DNA from 2 places in the Ferdinandcohnia salidurans genome. Region 1 is predicted to be linked to the other one. Evidence: predicted binding sites of a transcription regulator. Region 1 holds the regulator's gene; the other holds the start of a gene.
The links. The regulator LexA, encoded in region 1, represses DNA repair genes until DNA is damaged. The targets are predictions, from matches to a motif close to CGAACATATGTTCG.
Positions count from the first base shown of each region.

Region 2: a site for LexA is predicted at 1,570-1,583, ahead of ACFSFW_RS15070 (DNA endonuclease). Genes of this name have one in related genera too.

Region 1 is NZ_JBHUEK010000007.1:388,707-394,225, reverse strand. It holds gene sirA (sporulation inhibitor of replication protein SirA) at 1-265, opposite strand, end outside; gene tkt (transketolase) at 411-2,414, opposite strand; gene ACFSFW_RS04870 (DUF896 domain-containing protein) at 2,527-2,757, opposite strand; gene lexA (transcriptional repressor LexA) at 3,165-3,791, shown strand; gene glnA (type I glutamate--ammonia ligase) at 3,879-5,213, opposite strand; gene ACFSFW_RS04855 (MerR family transcriptional regulator) at 5,269-5,519, opposite strand, start outside.
Region 2 is NZ_JBHUEK010000025.1:108,464-113,982, reverse strand. It holds gene ACFSFW_RS15075 (flagellin N-terminal helical domain-containing protein) at 1-283, shown strand, start outside; gene ACFSFW_RS15070 (DNA endonuclease) at 686-1,540, opposite strand; gene flaG (flagellar protein FlaG) at 1,694-2,062, shown strand; gene ACFSFW_RS15060 (flagellar hook-associated protein 2) at 2,107-3,636, shown strand; gene fliS (flagellar export chaperone FliS) at 3,655-4,056, shown strand; gene fliT (flagellar protein FliT) at 4,056-4,406, shown strand; cyclic di-GMP riboswitch class I at 4,560-4,645, shown strand; gene ACFSFW_RS15045 (OmpL47-type beta-barrel domain-containing protein) at 4,727-5,519, shown strand, end outside.

The DNA.
Region 1 (5,519 bases):
AGCTATTAAATTCATTCCATTCGAGAGTGTGCATATGACTTTGACGCCTATAATAGGAATAATGAGCTAGGCTTCCTTCAATTTTTTTGTGGATACGTAATGATGGAATCGCCCTTGTAATAAATTCAATTTGCTTATTGAGTATTTCTTTGCGTTCATGTTTTGATTGGTTATGCTCTAAAAATAAATGATAGATTAGTGATTCACGACCAAAGTAATGAGTTGCAAATTCTTCTTCTATTAAATAAATGTGGTATTCTCTCATACTCTTTCCTCCTAATACTACCTATTAAGAATAGTATATTCGAAAGAGTCTGTGATTTTTGTCTGACGTTGGAGTAAGAATCGTCTAGTTTTGTCGAAACTTTTGTTTATGTAGAAAAGGGGCCCGAATTGACCCCTATTTATTTTTATTGAAGCAGTTGTTTAACCCGGTTTACTACATTTTCAACTGAGAAGCCATATTCCTTCAGTACGATTTCACCGGGAGCCGAAGCACCAAATTCATGGATACCAAGGATTTCTCCCTCATCACCAGTATATCTTTCCCAACCAAGTGGTGTTGCCATTTCAATCGCTAAACGTTTTTTCACATTTGTAGGAATAACGGACTCTTTATATTCTTTTGACTGTGCCTCGAAGCGGTCCCAAGAAGGCATACTTACAACTGACACCTCAATATTTTCACTTGCGAGTTGTTTTTGTGCTTCAACTGCTAGACTAACCTCAGATCCTGTTGCTAATAAAAGAGCTGCCGGCTGGCCAGATTTTGCAGGTGATATAACATAAGCACCTTTCTGTACACCTTCATAAGCTTTCTCAGCTGTTCCTTCTAGTGTTGGTAGGTTTTGTCTCGTTAAAATTAGAGCTGTTGGAATTTCTTTCGATTCAATAGCCGTTCTCCATGCAGCCGCCGTTTCATTTCCATCCGCTGGTCGAATGACAGATAAATTTGGCATTGCACGTAATGCTGGCAATTGTTCAACAGGTTCATGTGTTGGTCCATCTTCTCCAACCGCGATACTATCGTGGGTGAATACATAAGTTACTGGAATTTTCATTAAAGCAGCTAATCGAATGGCCGGTCGTAAGTAATCAGAGAATACGAAGAATGTTCCCCCATATACCTTAACACCGCCATGAAGTGCCATCCCATTTAAAGCAGCACCCATTGCGAACTCACGTACTCCAAACCATATATTCCGACCACTGTAATCCTTAGGCATAAAGTCGGCAGCACCGTTAATCATTGTTTTATTTGATCCCGCTAAATCAGCTGAGCCCCCAAAAAATTGCGGCACACTTTTGGCGATTGCATTTAATGCTTCACCAGAAGATGCTCGGGTTGCAAGCTTCTTACCCACTTCATAAACTGGCAGTGTGTTCTCCCAACCATCAGGAAGTCTACCCTCTATCGCCATGTCTAACTGCTTTCCAAGCTCTGGGTTAGTTTCCTTATAACGACTGAACATTTGGTTCCATTCTTGTTCGCTTTGTTCTCCAGTTCTTTTCACTGTTTCCTCAAAATGAGTATAGACCTCACTAGGAACGTGAAAATCATTTTCAAACGTCCAGTTATACGCTTCCTTCGTTAATTTTAATTCATCGGCTCCTAATGGTTCTCCGTGTGCCTTTGACTTTCCAGCCCGATTTGGAGAACCATAACCAATAGTCGTACGAACCTCAATGAGTGCTGGACGTGATAAATCTCCTTTAGCCTCTTCTATCGCTTTATCAATCGCTTCTACATCATTTCCATCCTCAACACGTAGATATTGCCAGCCATAGGCCTTATACCTTTGTTCGATTGATTCTGAGAAAGCTTGATTAAGATCTCCATCAAGAGAAATATCGTTGGAATCATATAAAACAATTAGTCGACCCAATTTTAAATGTCCAGCTAATGATGAAGCTTCACCTGATACACCTTCCATCAGGTCACCATCACCACAAATGGCATATGTATAATGGTTAACAATTTCTAATGAGTCTTTATTGTAGACACCTGCTAAATGGCGCTCTGCCATCGCCATTCCAACAGCCATGGCAATACCTTGACCGAGCGGGCCAGTTGTTGCATCGACACCTGCAGTATGGCCGTACTCAGGATGTCCTGGGGTTTTACTGTCCCATTGGCGAAACTGCTTTAAGTCATCAATGGTTAAGCCGTAACCGGATAGGTGTAGCATACTGTACAATAATGCAGAGCCATGACCCGCAGATAATACAAATCGGTCACGGTTGAACCAATTTGGGTTCTTCGGGTTATGTTTCATATGTCGAGTCCACAGAGCATATGTCATGGGTGCGGCTCCCATTGGCATTCCTGGGTGTCCTGAATTTGCTTTTTCAACTGCATCAATAGAAAGTGTTCGAATTGACGCTATCGACAAGTCAGTTAGTGATTGTGTCATAAAAGTAAACATCCTTTCAAAAGTTTCTTGTGAACTAACATCAAACATAGCAGTACTTTCATTGATAGTATGCACAAAAAAAAAGAATACATAGAAATCTATGTATTCTTTATTAATGTAATCTTTTCCGTTTACTGTCTTTCAGTTTTTCTGGGGTTACATCATTACCTTCAGGGTCAACGACTTTTACAGAATGTAATGTATTAGTCATTGAACTTCTAAAAACACGTAAGTACTCTTGTCGAAGCTCCTGCTGTTCTTCTTTTTCTTTATCCGTAAGACCAACTGTCTTCGCTTTTTTTGCAAGAGCATTGATCCGATCAATTTTATCTTTTGAAAGCATAATTTTTACTCCTTGTTTATTCTTTTCTAAATCATAGTTCATAGTACTAGATGAAAAGATATTTTACAAGTCATCCACATTACGCATTTAGCTTGCACTAATAATAACCATTCCCATACTTAATAAAACAAATAGTACATAATAGATAAATCCGCCTTGTAATTTCCTCAACATCTTTATTTCACTCCTATAGAATGTTTGTTCGTATTTTATATTTTTATTATAGACCGAACATTTGTTTTGTGTCAACATAAATTCGAACTTATGTTTGTATAATCTAGTAAAACATGCTATACTCAACTTAAGAAATTCGGTATTTGTCGAAATAACTTGGTCACCTGAACCGAGAGATTATGAAAAGAAGATTTAGATACATATAAAATATAAATGCAAGGGGATGAGCGAAGATGACAACGAAGCTTTCTAAAAGACAGCAGGATATATTGAATTACATAAAACAAGAAGTTAAAGATAAGGGCTACCCACCTTCCGTAAGGGAAATAGGTGAGGCTGTTGGTTTAGCATCAAGTTCAACAGTACACGGACATTTGTCTAGACTTGAAAGCAAAGGGTTGATTCGAAGAGACCCTACAAAACCTCGTGCCATCGAAATTTTGCAGGTTGACGAAAATGAAACAATTCCAACTGCAAACGTTGTGAATGTCCCGGTTATTGGTAAGGTTACTGCAGGCCAACCAATTACAGCTGTGGAAAATATTGAAGAGTACTTCCCATTACCCGATCGTTTTGCTGCACATGATGACCAAATCTTTATGCTTGAGATTATGGGCGATAGTATGATCGAAGCGGGAATTCTTGACGGAGACTATGTGATTGTCAGACAACAACATTCAGCGAACAATGGGGATATTGTTGTAGCTATGACTGAAGAAGATGAAGCGACTGTAAAACGTTTCTTTAAAGAAAAAGACCATTTCCGCTTGCAACCGGAGAACTCGATGCTCGAACCGATCATCCTCAAGAACGTATCTATACTAGGAAAAGTCATCGGTGTTTACCGCACAATTCATTAATTTAAAAAGGGAACATTTCATTTAGAAATGTTCCCTTTTTATGTAACAAAAAACCCTTAACACAAGGATGTGTTAAGGGTTCATTTATTAATACATCGTCAAATACTGCTCTCTCTCCCATGGATGAACCTGGGTTCTAAACATATCCCATTCAATCTCTTTTGCTTCAATGAAGTGTTCGAACAGATGTCCGCCTAACGCTTTGATTAACACTTCATCCTGCTTAAGCATATCTAATGCAAGAGATAAGGTTGGTGGTAAATCCACAATTCCTGCTTCATTACGCTCTTCTTTATTCATCACATAGATATTTCTGTCAACAGGTGCTGGTGGAGTCAACTTGTTCTTGATACCATCTAATCCTGCAGCTAATAATACAGCCATTGCCATATAAGGGTTTGCTGCTGGGTCAACTGAACGCACCTCAACACGTGTGCTTAAACCGCGTGAAGCCGGGATACGAACAAGTGGACTTCTATTTTGAGCAGACCAAGCCACATAACAAGGTGCTTCATAACCTGGTACTAGTCGTTTATATGAGTTAACAGTTGGATTTGTAACAGCTGTAAAATTAGGAGCATGCTTTAAAATACCCGCAATGAAATGTCTTGCATTTTCACTTAATTGTAGGTCCGCATTTGGATCAAAGAATGCATTTTCTTCACCTTTGAATAATGATAGATTACAGTGCATTCCTGAACCCGCTACGCCAAACAATGGTTTTGGCATAAAGGTTGCATGTAAACCGTGTTTACGAGCAATTGTTTTTACAACAAGTTTAAAGGTCTGAATTTCATCACATGCTGTTAAAGCATCTTCGTATTTAAAATCAATTTCGTGTTGTCCAGGTGCAACTTCATGATGAGAAGCTTCAATTTCAAATCCCATTTCCTCGAGCTCTAACACGATATCACGGCGGCAGTTTTCACCAAGGTCTGTTGGCGCTAAGTCAAAGTAACCACCATTATCGTTAAGTTCAAGTGTTGGTTCACCTTTTTCATTTAACTTAAATAAGAAAAATTCAGGTTCAGGGCCAAGATTGAAATTCGTAAATCCTAGTTCTTCCATTTCTTTCAAGACTCTCTTTAAGTTGTTACGAGGATCCCCTTCAAATGGAGTACCATCCGCATTATGAATATCACAAATTAAACGAGCAACCTTTCCTTTTTCCGCAGTCCACGGGAAAACTACCCATGTATTTAAATCAGGAAATAGGTACATATCTGATTCTTCGATACGAACGAAGCCTTCAATTGAAGAGCCATCAAACATCATTTTGTTGCTCAATGCTTTTTCTAATTGACTTACAGGAATTTCAACGTTTTTGATTGTTCCGAGAATATCTGTAAATTGTAAACGAATAAATTTTACATTCTCTTCATTTGCTAAACGAAAAATATCATCTTTCGTATATTTGGACATTGTGTTTCCTCCCCAAACCTAGTTGTAAGTATAGTTTTTTGTAATCTATATGCTATTAATGAAAAAATCTCGACATATCATTATGATGCGGACCTGATTGCTTTTTAAATCTTCCAGCTTGTAATAATTCATTCCTTAAAAGTTTTCTCAGCTCAGAATTCGTTATTTCCTGTTTCACAGGCTCCACAGGTTTTTCTTCCGTAACTTGCCCGGAATTTCGGACTGCGAATATTTGTTTAATTCCTGCCAGATTGACCTTTTGTTCGATCAAGCTCTTTATTTCAAGTAATCGATCAACATCATTAA
Region 2 (5,519 bases), on a different contig from region 1:
TACAGTTGCAACTGGTAACCTAACTATTATTCAATCTGCAATAGATACGGTTTCAGATAATCGTTCTAATTTAGGTTCAATACAAAATAGACTTGAACATACAATTAACAACTTAAACACATCATCAGAAAACCTTACTGCAGCTGAGTCTCGAATTCGTGACGTAGATATGGCGAAAGAAATGATGGAACAAACTAAGAATTCTATTCTTGCACAAGCATCACAAGCAATGTTAGCTCAATCCAATCAAATGCCTCAAGGTGTATTGCAACTTTTGAGATAATTGATTAGAAGGGCGTCTTATCTGGTAACGGATAAGAGGATAACTGGGTGAATTGCTGGAACCTCCTAAAGCTTCATCAACCACAACGTAACTGGAAACGGTAGGCGTGACGGTATGAAAATGATGAAGATGAAGATGAAGAATGGATAATCAGCAGCCAAGCTCCTGTGAGGAAACTCTGGAGAAGGTTCAACGACTAGGGAACACGGTCTAAGGTAAAGCTAGGACTATGAATCTCGTAGGGCAGCAAGTGCTGTTCGAAGTGCCCAGCCCCAACGTATTTTGTTGGGTGAAGATATAGTCTATTCTGTATTCGAAAGGTACAGCCGCGAAGCAAGCGAACCAACAACCACAAGGAGTTCTACAACTTCTTCGTTAATAAAATCTTAAAGATGGCCGCCTTTATAGGTGACCATCTTTTCTTAATTCTTTAAGTTTATACACAATTGACCAATACGATCTATTTACCCTTTCAGCTATAACCCTATCTTTTTCTCCCATCAATTTTAATCTAATGATTTCTTTAATTTCCGTTTTTGAATAGTTCTTGTTTCTATCACTGTTTGTTGCTAGAACAGAATAACCTGGATATGTTACTTGGTATTTGTGGATTTCCTTCTGATATCTCCAATTCCAGTTTGTTTTATAAAACATACTTGGGCAACTCGCAGTAATTGGTGATATTTGTTCTAGAAAATCATACGTATTATCTGTAGACGTAAACCTAAGAATGTGACCATGTCCATCCTGACGTTTGTTGATTGTGAATTTTATTTTAAATGTTTTTTGAAAATGTTGACTTAGGATTTGAAGTTGGTTTAAATGAAAGTTTTGTAAATATAAATATACATTTGGTGTTAGGTAAATGAGTTTCTTATTGTGGTTAATTCTTGAGGTAATTGAAAGTGTTCCATCATCCATAAAAATGATAGCTAGAAAATGCAAAAGAGTGCACTTATGTAACAAATCTACTGGTATTATTTTTTCTCCATCTAAATTATAAAAATGAGGATATAATTCAGTAAACAATGGTAAAGCTCTAGAACGAAGTGTATTACTCTTGGGCGTTAAATATAACAAATCGGGGAGAAATGACATCTTCCATTTGCGGTATTCTTTTTGTTGAACCCCAAAATGCTCACGAAAACTATTATTCTTACTTCGTGAACCCTTGTAAATTTTAGTTATTTCCCCATCTCCTATAATGCTTCCAAATAGAATGTTTAGTTGAACGTCGGACAGTTTATTTAAATTCATGCGTCTCCTCCTCTTTGTTTCTATTATACCAAACGTACGTTCCTTTGGTGAGGGGATAAAAAAATTTAAAGGGTTAATTAAGTGGTATCCTTAACTTTTGCTGTTTCCTTCCGATATAACTAATAAAGCCCCGTTCATTTAGGAGGAAACTATATGTCTATAGATAAAATCTCTTCTAGTACAACAATGAACTTCAACAGTGATTATTTTCAACAAAAAAAATCTATTGAGACTGAAACCAGAGGGGAGAACGTTACTTCCCCGCAACAACCCATAAAACAGAGTGAAAAGATAGACTCAAAAGAGAATGTACAACAAGTAATCGATAGCCTGAATAAATTTTTGGAGCCGAATAACACTTCATTGAAATTTGAGCTGCACGAGGAGCTAAATGAATATTACGTCACAATCGTGAACGATGAGACACATGATGTTGTTCGGGAGATTCCTTCTAAGAAAATCTTAGACATCTATGCAGCAATGACTGAATTTCTTGGCTTTGTTGTTGATAAAAAGATTTAACGGGACCAGATGCTTTGTCCCAAATGAAAAGGTGGTGAACACCAATGGTTAGAATTGGTGGATTGGCAAGTGGAATGGATATTGATTCAATCGTTAAGGATTTAATGAAAGCCGAACGCATCCCGTTAGATAAGATGCATCAAAAAAAGCAATATCTTGAATGGCAACGTGATGATTATCGTGATATAAACAAGCAATTGCTTGATTTTGATACATTCATTTTTGATAAGTTAATGATGAAATCAACTTATACGAAAAAAAATATAACAAGTTCAAATGATGCGGCTGTTACTGCTCGCAGTATTAGTGCAACTAATGAAATCTCTGGGTCTATCACTGTGTTCCAGCTTGCAAAAGGTGCTTCGATGCAAAGTGCATCAAATACTGGACTTGATCCAACAAAAAAATTAAGCGAGTTAGGTATTACTGAAACTTCTATTACAATTCAGTCAACAAAGAAGGATGGAACATTTGACGAAGTAGGACAAACAATCACATTTGATCCTGCTCAAGAAACCATTAACTCACTTATAAGCAAAATAAACTCTAACACAGGTGTTAATGCGTTTTTTGATAGTGTGACAGGTAAAGTTTCCCTCACTACAAAATATACGGGGGATGCCAAGGATGCAACTGGTGCAGACCAACCTGAAATTAAACTAACTGGTGAATTTTTTACTAAGTTACAGCTGGACTCCGATAATATTCAGGCTCAGTCCAAAGGAATCGGATCAACTGGACAGGATGCCAAATTTAATTACAACGGTCTTGTTACAACTCGAAGTTCGAATACCTTTCAAATTAATGGTTACGAGTATACATTAAAGCAAGTTACGGGTGACCCTACTACCTTAACTGGACAAGCAGTTACATTTTCATCGTCACCTGATGTGGATTCAATCCTGTCTACCATCGTTTCGTTCGTAGACAAATATAATGCGTTAATTGAGAACATCAACTCTAAAACCAGTGAGAAGCCGAATCGGAATTATCAGCCTCTTACAGACGAACAAAAGGAAGATATGACGGAGGACCAAATTGAAAAATGGGAAAAAGAAGCACGGAAAGGAACCCTTTATCGTGATTCGACTCTCATATCCAGTACAAATACAATGAGACAGCAACTATATTCGAATGTTTCTGGATTGAGCTCAGATTTTAATCAACTCTCGGATATCGGTATTACAACTTCTAAAAACTATATGGATAAAGGAAAGTTGAATATTGACGAAGGCAAGCTGCGTGAAGCCATCTCCAATAACCCAAATGCCATTTATGAGTTATTTCAAAAAGATGGACCTACAACAGAGGAAAAAGGGCTAGGGAGAAGGCTGAGGGATTCTATTAAAGAAACGATGAGTGGTATAGAACTAAAAGCTGGCAAAGCTTTTTCTACAAATAATTCATTTACCATTGGTCGAAATCTCGACAACGTGGACAATCGTATAGATAGCTTTGAGGCGCGATTACTCAAAATCGAGGACCGTTATTGGCGCCAATTTACGGAGATGGAAAAAGCAATTCAGAAGGCCAACTCACAATCGGCCTATTTAATGCAGCAATTTAGCTACTAAAAGGGAGTGTAAGAAGAAATGGCGATAAGTAACCCATATCAAGCCTACCAAACAAATACCGTCACAACAGCTTCGCCTGGAGAGCTAACATTAATGCTGTATAACGGTTGTATAAAATTTATTAAGCTTTCCCGAAAGGCAATTGAAGAAAAAAATAATCAAGAGAAAAATACAAATCTGCAGAAGGCACAAAATATTATCAGGGAACTAATGGTTTCGCTTAATCCTAATGTAGAAGTGTCTAAAACGATGATGACCATGTATGACTATATTAATCGCCGGTTAATCGATGCTAATATCAAAAATGACGTAGAGATCCTTTCTGAAGTTGAAGGGCTTGTAACAGAATTCCGTGATACATGGAAGGAAGTTATTCAAATTAACCGTCAGCGACAACATGCACAAGGTGGACAAGTGTAGTGAGTGCACTAGATTCTCTTTTTAAGGCTACAGAAGAACTATTAGCAATTGTTTCACAGCCAATCCAAAAGGAGATGCGGGAAGAAGTTATTGAAAGGATTAACTCCTTATTAGTTTCAAGAGACACCCTGATTACAGAGATTAAGCCTCCTTTTACGGAAGACGAAAGTAAAATTGGTGCTGAAATTGTACGTATGAACAAAATCATTGATGCTAAACTAGCAGAACTCAAAGTCGAGATCCAGATGGATTTAGCCCAATTGAAGAAAAGTAAAACTTCTTCGATAAAATATACGAACCCTTATCAATCAGGACCATCAGACGGAATGTTTTTCGATAAAAAAAAATAGAGTCTACACCGAGTAGTGCTATTAGCTACTCGGTTTCTTTTGCTAGATTTATCTGTTAAATAAGGATAAATTGCCTATTACTAGTAAAATAGACCTTTTCAACCGGATGGTAAAATAGTATGATAATAAGTAATGAATAACAACAAAAAACCAAAGTGAAAAAGGCAAACTATGGGAAATCATAGGACGCAAAGCCAAGGGCCTGACCCACAGATAGTGGATGGTAGCCGGTTGCCACAAGGACTCATAGTCTATCTACCTATGAACCTTGTATGAGGTTCTTTTTCTTTTGGCTTTTTTTAGAAAGGTAGGAAGAAAGAATGAAGAAAATCTTGAAGAGAAACGTTATTTTTCTCGCATTGCTTCTAATGGTTGTTCAATTATTTTTCCCGTTAGGCAATGCATTCGCTAATGGTAGTATGCTCCCACCAAGCGATATTTCGTATAAGGAGGTAACTCCAGATGATATTACCCTCAGTTGGAATTCCGTATATGGCGCAACTGGGTACAATGTCTACGAAATAACAGAAGGCAAGCTTATCTTAATAAATAAGGTCACTGCTACTAGTTATCAAATAAAAGATCTACCAGAAGGAACCTATACTTATGTTATTTCAACCTTGAATTCTGAAGGCGAATCTGGACCAAGTGCCCCGATTAGTTTTACCGTTACATATCCAGAAATGGTCGCGCCATCAAATCTTTCTTATAAAATTTCGAACGGCAACAACATTGTTTTAACCTGGGATGCATTTAAATATGCTGATTCGTATAATCTTTATCAGGTTTCCGAGGACGGACAGTTTACGTTACTAGATTCTTCAACAAAAAATAATTATACAATTACGAATGTGGCTGAAGGAACTTATAAATATGCGGTGTCCACGAATAACACATTATACGGAGATTCCCAAGCTTCAGCACCAATAATTGCTGAGGTAGTTCATCCAAAGATGGAAACTCCAAGTAATTTCAAATACTCTATTACAAATGGGAATGACATTACCTTCAGTTGGTCATCAGTTCCTTATACAACAGAATACAAGTTATATGAAATTACCGAAAATGGGAAAGAGCTTGTTGGAACAACAACTAATAAAACTATCAGACTAT